Regions from separate parts of the Companilactobacillus sp. genome, predicted to be linked through region 1. Evidence: a T-box and tRNA genes for the amino acid it is inferred to sense, from the RefSeq annotation. Region 1 holds a T-box; the other holds one or more tRNA genes.

The links. The T-box of region 1 lies ahead of leuS (leucine--tRNA ligase). A T-box ahead of a tRNA ligase gene usually reads a tRNA of that ligase, here a tRNA-Leu.
Region 2: it encodes a tRNA-Leu, which carries the amino acid that the T-box ahead of leuS (leucine--tRNA ligase) is inferred to sense. The anticodon was not compared.

The regions. Positions count from the first base shown of each region.
Region 1 is NZ_JAKVLR010000001.1:24,347-27,775, reverse strand. It holds gene leuS (leucine--tRNA ligase) at 1-1,932, opposite strand, end outside; T-box leader at 1,975-2,191, opposite strand; gene LKF16_RS00130 (glucosaminidase domain-containing protein) at 2,189-3,429, opposite strand, start outside.
Region 2 is NZ_JAKVLR010000001.1:1,085,632-1,089,060, forward strand. It holds gene LKF16_RS05380 (DUF3329 domain-containing protein) at 1-274, opposite strand, end outside; gene LKF16_RS05385 (RNA-guided endonuclease TnpB family protein) at 375-1,550, opposite strand; partial or broken gene LKF16_RS13075 (transposase) at 1,696-1,938, shown strand; tRNA gene LKF16_RS05390 (tRNA-Leu) at 2,083-2,168, opposite strand; gene LKF16_RS05395 (SprT family protein) at 2,208-2,675, opposite strand; gene LKF16_RS05400 (hypothetical protein) at 2,677-3,111, opposite strand; gene LKF16_RS05405 (glycosyltransferase family 2 protein) at 3,111-3,429, opposite strand, start outside.

The DNA.
Region 1 (3,429 bases):
AGATTTAACAGTGTTTTCGTCATCGTTATTGATGAATAATCTCCAAACACGTTCCAAGAACTTGTTAGCTCCTGCCAAACCATCTTCAGACCATGAAATAGATGCATCCAAAGGTCCCATGAACATTTCGTAAAGTCTTAATGTGTCGGCGCCGTATGATTCAACAACATCATCAGGGTTAACAACATTACCCTTTGACTTAGACATCTTTTCATGGTTATCACCCAAGATCATACCTTGGTTATATAGTTTTTGGAATGGTTCTTTAGTAGGCACAACTCCCAAGTCATAAAGAACTTTGTGCCAGAAACGAGCATACAATAAGTGAAGAACAGCGTGTTCAGCCCCACCAATATAAAGATCAACTGGCAACCATTGTTTCAATAAGTCGTAGTCAGCCAATTGTTTATCATTATGTGGATCAATGTATCTTAAGTAATACCAAGAACTACCTGCCCATTGTGGCATAGTATTAGTTTCACGACGTCCTTTACGGCCATTCTTATCAACGACGTTTACCCAATCAGTCAGGTTAGCAAGTGGACTTTCAGGTGTTCCTGAAGGTTCAATATTGCTATCAGCTGGCAATTCCAAAGGTAACTCATCTTCTGGAACTAGAGTTGTTTCGCCGTCTTCCCAATGAATGACAGGAATTGGTTCACCCCAGTAACGTTGACGTGAGAATAACCAGTCACGAAGTTTGTAGTTAACTTTCTTTTTACCGATACCCTTGTCTTCAAGGTATTGAACCATCTTATCGATAGCCTCTTCTTTACCCATTCCATCCAAGAATTCAGAATTAATATGAACGCCATCGCCAGTGAAGGCTGCATCATCAATGTTTCCACCTTCAAGTACTTGAACGATTGGCAAGTCAAATTTCTTAGCAAACTCATAATCACGATCATCATGAGCAGGAACGGCCATGACGGCACCAAATCCATAAGTACTCAATACATAGTCAGAGATCCAGATTGGAATCTTCTTGCCATTAACTGGGTTAACAGCATAAGCACCAGTAAAGGCACCTGTTTTATCCTTGTTCAAATCAGTTCTTTCAAGATCTGACTTGCTAGCAATTTTAGCTTTATAAGCTTCAACTTCAGCTTTTTGTTCAGGAGTAACGATTTTTTCAACTAAGTCATGTTCTGGTGCCAAAACCATATAAGTTGCACCGTAGATCGTGTCTGGACGGGTTGAGAATACTTGCACTGTTTCTGATGTATCAGCTACTGGGAAGTCAATTTCTGCACCCACAGAACGTCCAATCCAGTTACGTTGCATTTCCTTGATTGATTCAGGCCAGTCGATCAAGTCCAAATCATCCAAAAGACGATCAGCATAAGCAGTGATCTTCAACATCCACTGACGCATTGGCTTACGATAAACTGGATAGCCACCACGTTCAGTTTTTCCATCAATGACCTCTTCGTTTGCAACAACTGTACCTAAATCCGGACTCCAGTTAACTGGAACTTTGGCTTCATATGCCAAACCCTTTTTGTACATTTGTTCAAAGATCCACTGTGTCCACTTGTAGAACTTAGGATCTGTAGTTTGCACTTCACGGTCCCAATCGTATGAAAAACCGAGTGAATTGATTTGACGTTTAAAGTTATTGATATTTTTTTCAGTGAATTCAGCTGGGTTATGACCAGTGTCTAAAGCATATTGTTCTGCTGGTAAACCAAAGGCATCAAAGCCCATTGGATGCAAAACATTATATCCTTGCATACGTTTCATTCTGGCTACGATATCAGTAGCTGTATATCCTTCTGGATGTCCAACGTGGAGTCCTTGTCCAGATGGATATGGGAACATATCCAAAGCGTAAAAGTTCTTCTTGTTCTTGTCAGTACCAGTCTTAAAAGTTTGATTTTCTTTCCAGTACTTTTGCCATTTTTTCTCAACGACATTGTGATTGTATGACATATTCTTTCCTCCATAAAAAAAGTCCTATGATTAATAAACTAATCATAGGACGAATTATCGCGGTACCACCTAAGTTCCATGTAGACAGACTACATGACTCTCGATATCCGTAACAAGGATAAGATGTGACTGCTTACTGTTAGTTCAGCGGTCAAACTTGGTGGACGAGTTCAATTTATTTAATTTATGCATTCACAACGACCATGCACTTTCTGAAAAAAATTAAAATAAATCTACTATTTCCATTGCATATATATTACAACTTTAATTGCTGTCCGACAACCAATAAATCTGAATTGAGATTATTTGCTTGTTTTAAATCAGAAACAGATACACCTAATTGACGTGCAATTCCATCTAAAGTATCGCCATTTTTAACTGTTACAGTGTTGTCTTGAGAACTTGCACTCTGTGTTTGTGCCGATTGATCTTGTTGACTGCCAGAGTTTACAGTTGCACTGTTACTTGAATTAGCTTGTCCATTAGAAGTATCGCTTGAAACATTAACTGCAACTTGAGCAGTTGATTGTGACTTGTCATACTTCTTAACTCCGTTAGTTTCGTCTTGAACAATGACCGGTGCTTGTTGATTTCCATAAACATCATCAGAAGAATCACTGCTTGAAGCATCGGCAGCAGTTTTGTTGCCCATTGCGACAGGATCATTAACAGATGCAGTCGGAGTTCCGATAACTTGATTTACGATCAATGACTTACCTGGATAAACATAGCTTGAAGTCTTTAAACCATTCAATTCCATTAATGTTTCCAGAGGAATATTAAATTTATCAGCTACAGACTGTAAAGTGTCTCCTTGTGCAAAAACATAATTTTCATTTTGATCAGATTCTTGAGGTTGATCGAATCGTGATAAATTATATTTTTCTATGATATTATTTAATTTATCTGCATAAGTAGTATCCGTGGCATATTTACCAGTCAAGAATGCTGTGGCATCTTTATATGAACTAGTATTGCTCTTCCAAGTGCCGGCATACATTTGTGGGTTTCCAGAAACGCCACCGCGGAGTAAAGAAACATAATCTTCGAGCGATTCTTTATAAGAAGGATACTTCTTAAAATCTGATTGAATCGAATAAAGACTGCCGGAACCATCGTCTTCTTGAGTTGGCATGTTCACAGCAGTGCCCTTATATGCACCCTTGATACCAAACAAGTTATAGTTAGGTGCACTAGCTAAACCACTAGTTCCCCAACCACTCTCGATCATGGCTTGAGCAATCATCACGGATGCATATAAGTCATTATTGCCAGCTAATTTGCGAGCAGAATTACCAATATAGTCAATGAAATTTTGGTCGCCAACACCACGAGGAGTTAGCATCCCCACGCCGGTGTTAGTGGCCGCAACAGCATCAGCATTGTTGGTATTGCTTTGATCATTATTATTTGAATTATCATATGTATCGGCAAATGCTTGATGTGTTGCCAATGCATTACTAGTTTGTGCAGCTACCCCACTGAAAAATAAACCTG
Region 2 (3,429 bases), 1.1 Mb from region 1:
TGTGAGCGACGAAACGTCCATTCCATTGTAAATAATGGTTGTACATGGAATGCGGAATCGTCCAAGTATTAACGACGTGTTGGCCTAACAAAGGCGAAGCCCCGTCGTAGAAGAAACGATAGACATAATCATCTGCTGTATATAATGTGCGCAGATTCAAGACCATCATAATTGCAAAAACGAAGATCAAAAAAATCGATGTAGCAATTTTTTGATTTCGGTTATTATTTAAATCAGTTATTTTATTAATGATTTTATCCCCATAAAATATTATTTATAAACCCCAGAATTACGTGAACTACACGGCAATAAATTACCGTGCTTCTAGGAACATTCCAGACTTGCCATTCAGTATTTCAACTGAACAGTAGCGGTCAGAGCTCTTTTACTAAGGCTTGTTCCAAGCCCTTTTTCAATATGTTTTTACTAGCATTTATATCTCTATCCAAATCTTTGTGGCATTTTGGACAAGTCCATTCACGTATCTTTAACGCTTGCTTGCCATCGTCATATCCACAATTAGAACAGAGCTGACTAGTCTTGTAAGGATCAATGACTATCAGCTTTTTTTGATACAATTGACACTTATATTCCAGTTGTCGGCGTATCTCTCTCCATGATTGATTAGCTATTGCTCTTGCTAATTTGTGATTATGTAGAAGATTTTTGGTTTTCAAATCTTCCATTACGATTACATCGTTGTCCATTACAAGTCGAGTAGTTATCTTTTGTATGTAGTCGTTTCGTTGATTAGCGATCTTCTCATTATATTTGGCGACCATTATCTTAGCTTTCATGTAGTTTGCATATTGATTCAAAGATTTTGGCTCGAACATTCCGATTTTTCTGATGCTCTGTATGTCTTTCAAAGCTCCAATACGTCTTCTAGCCAGCTTTTTTTCCCACTGATGTTTCTTATGTGCAAGAAGCTTATCAAACCGTACCGTTGGATATTTCTTGCCATTAGACCCGATTATCAGGTCTGCAACTCCTAAGTCAATTCCCAATTTTTTCCCTGTTTTGTCGAACGATTGACTCTCGCTTTCTACTAGTAAAACTGCATAGTATTTGCCAATGAAGGAACGTCTTACTGTAACCGACTTAATAACTTCTGGTATCTCTTTACCAGCTTTGAATCTCATCACTCCTAGCTTAGGCAACTCGATCAGGTTGTTATCCACTTGAGTAATATTGTTGTTAATACATTTAGATTGGTATGACTGCTTCGGATATTTCTTACTTTTGAATCTAGGAAACCCGTGGGACTTCTCAAAGAATCGCTTATATGCTTCAATGAGGTCGTGATCAGTTGCTTGTAGGCTAGTGCTTTCGGCTCGTCTCAACCATGGTTCTTCTTCCTTCAAGCGTTTCAAAAGATTGTTCAAGTCGAAAGCCTTGAGAAATTTACAATCAGGATTGTTATCGTGACGTTTTTTCATCATATCTAGCATAGTGTTCCAAATATATCTGTTGGCTCCGAAGTTAAATTCAATCTGCTCAATTTGATATTTATTAGGATATATACGTAGTTTCAAACCTTTTAGCACCATGGATTCCGCCTCCTTGGATAAAAGTACACATATAACATAACATATAAAATTCATTTTGTTATCATTCATACGAACAAACGTTTGCATTTCTTGGTATTTAATTTTGGGAAAAATTTGAACATAGTCAACTCCAAAAAGTGCTACCATCCAGAAAATGGAGGCAATGCCAGACCATGTTCACTTATTGATCAGTTTTCCGCCTTACCTCGCTGCTAGAAATCATTCAAAGGAGCATACTTAAGAGAATGGTTCATTCCCTGAAACGAAGAAAGAGCTTTGGAGTGGCCACTTATGGTCTTGGAGTTGCTTTACGCATATTTCAGGCAATGTTTCTAAGGAAATTATGAAACAGTACATCGAGAACCACTTAAAAGTGTATAATGCATGACATCCAAGACATTAATCCATCTCGGCAATAAATTACTGTGTTTTCTTAATTAACGCCTTATAAAATTTAACCACATTGTTTAAACATTTAACAACAAAAATCGTACTAAAAAAGCAGACCTAAGTTTAGGTCTGCTTTTATTGATGCGGGTAAGAAGATTCGAACTTCCACGGAGAAAACTCTCCACAAGATCCTTAGTCTTGCGCGTCTGCCAATTCCGCCATACCCGCAACAAACAAGATATATTTTACACAAGTATATTTGATTTATCAAGAAGATAATTCAATATCATTAACAAATTTGAGTTTTCCACGACATTTTCCGCAAACATACCGCTTAGTATCTAGCTTTCTGACCCGTCGATAAATTGTTCCACACTTGGTACATTCGTAAACATGGACCCTTTTATGATGCTTAACGTTTTTAACGCTTGGGGCATAGCGTAATCCCCCAACTTGCTTTAATAAGACTTTAAATTCACGGTCACGATGCTGCGATGGCAATCCAGCGTTATACAAATGATAGTGACATAGTTCATGTTTGATGATGCCGATCAATGTGTCTCTGCCGTAGATCTGATACATTTTAGGATTGATGTCAATGTGACGATCCCGCAAATGAAATCGTCCACCAGTAGTCTGGAGTCGCGAATTAAAGTTAGCCTGATGAATAAAAGGCTTCCCAAAATTTTCTTGGGAAACCTTTTTGATTAATTCTGTTAATTCTTGATCTGTCATTTTAGCCCATCTGAGTTAATTTTTGCATTAACTTAGAAAATTTATCCATATTCTCGTCTTGAATTTTTTCAGCATCATCAAATTTTTGACGATCAATTGTTTGATCATCATTGATACTTTCAGACATCATTTGGCAACCGTCAACGTATTTACTGAATGTTGAAACTAATGACAAGTGCGTACCCATCATTCTGGCTGGAGCTTTGCCCTTTTTAAGTTGTGTAGCTAACTTTTGATAATCTTCAGTACCCTTTTCAAAGTCGTGTTTATATCTCTTATATCTAACTGGATCAACTTTTTCAACTTGGTCGCGGTCTAAAGCCTTACGTAAAACTTCAAATTCTGGATTCAACAAGTCTTGAGTTTCTTGGATAGTTGAAACTACTCTGCTGATCAATTGTGAGTATTGAACTGCTCGCTTTTGTGCTTGAGTCATTACTTTACCTCGTTATTTTCTTCTTTTAGTGTCTTTTCAGTGTAAATATCACGTTCAATCGTAAATCTTGGACGATGTTTAACTTCATTAAATATCTTTCCGACGTATTCACCGATGACACTGATACAAATCAATTGTACACCGCCGAGTGCCCAAATAGAAATCATCATTGACGACCAACCAGTAACTACATTGCCATGGATCTTTTGGACAATCGTATAAATGAGTAAGCCGATACTGATCAAGACAATTAAAAATCCCAGTTGCATGATCATCTTAATTGGCACGATCGAAAACGAAGTAATTCCGTTGATTGCT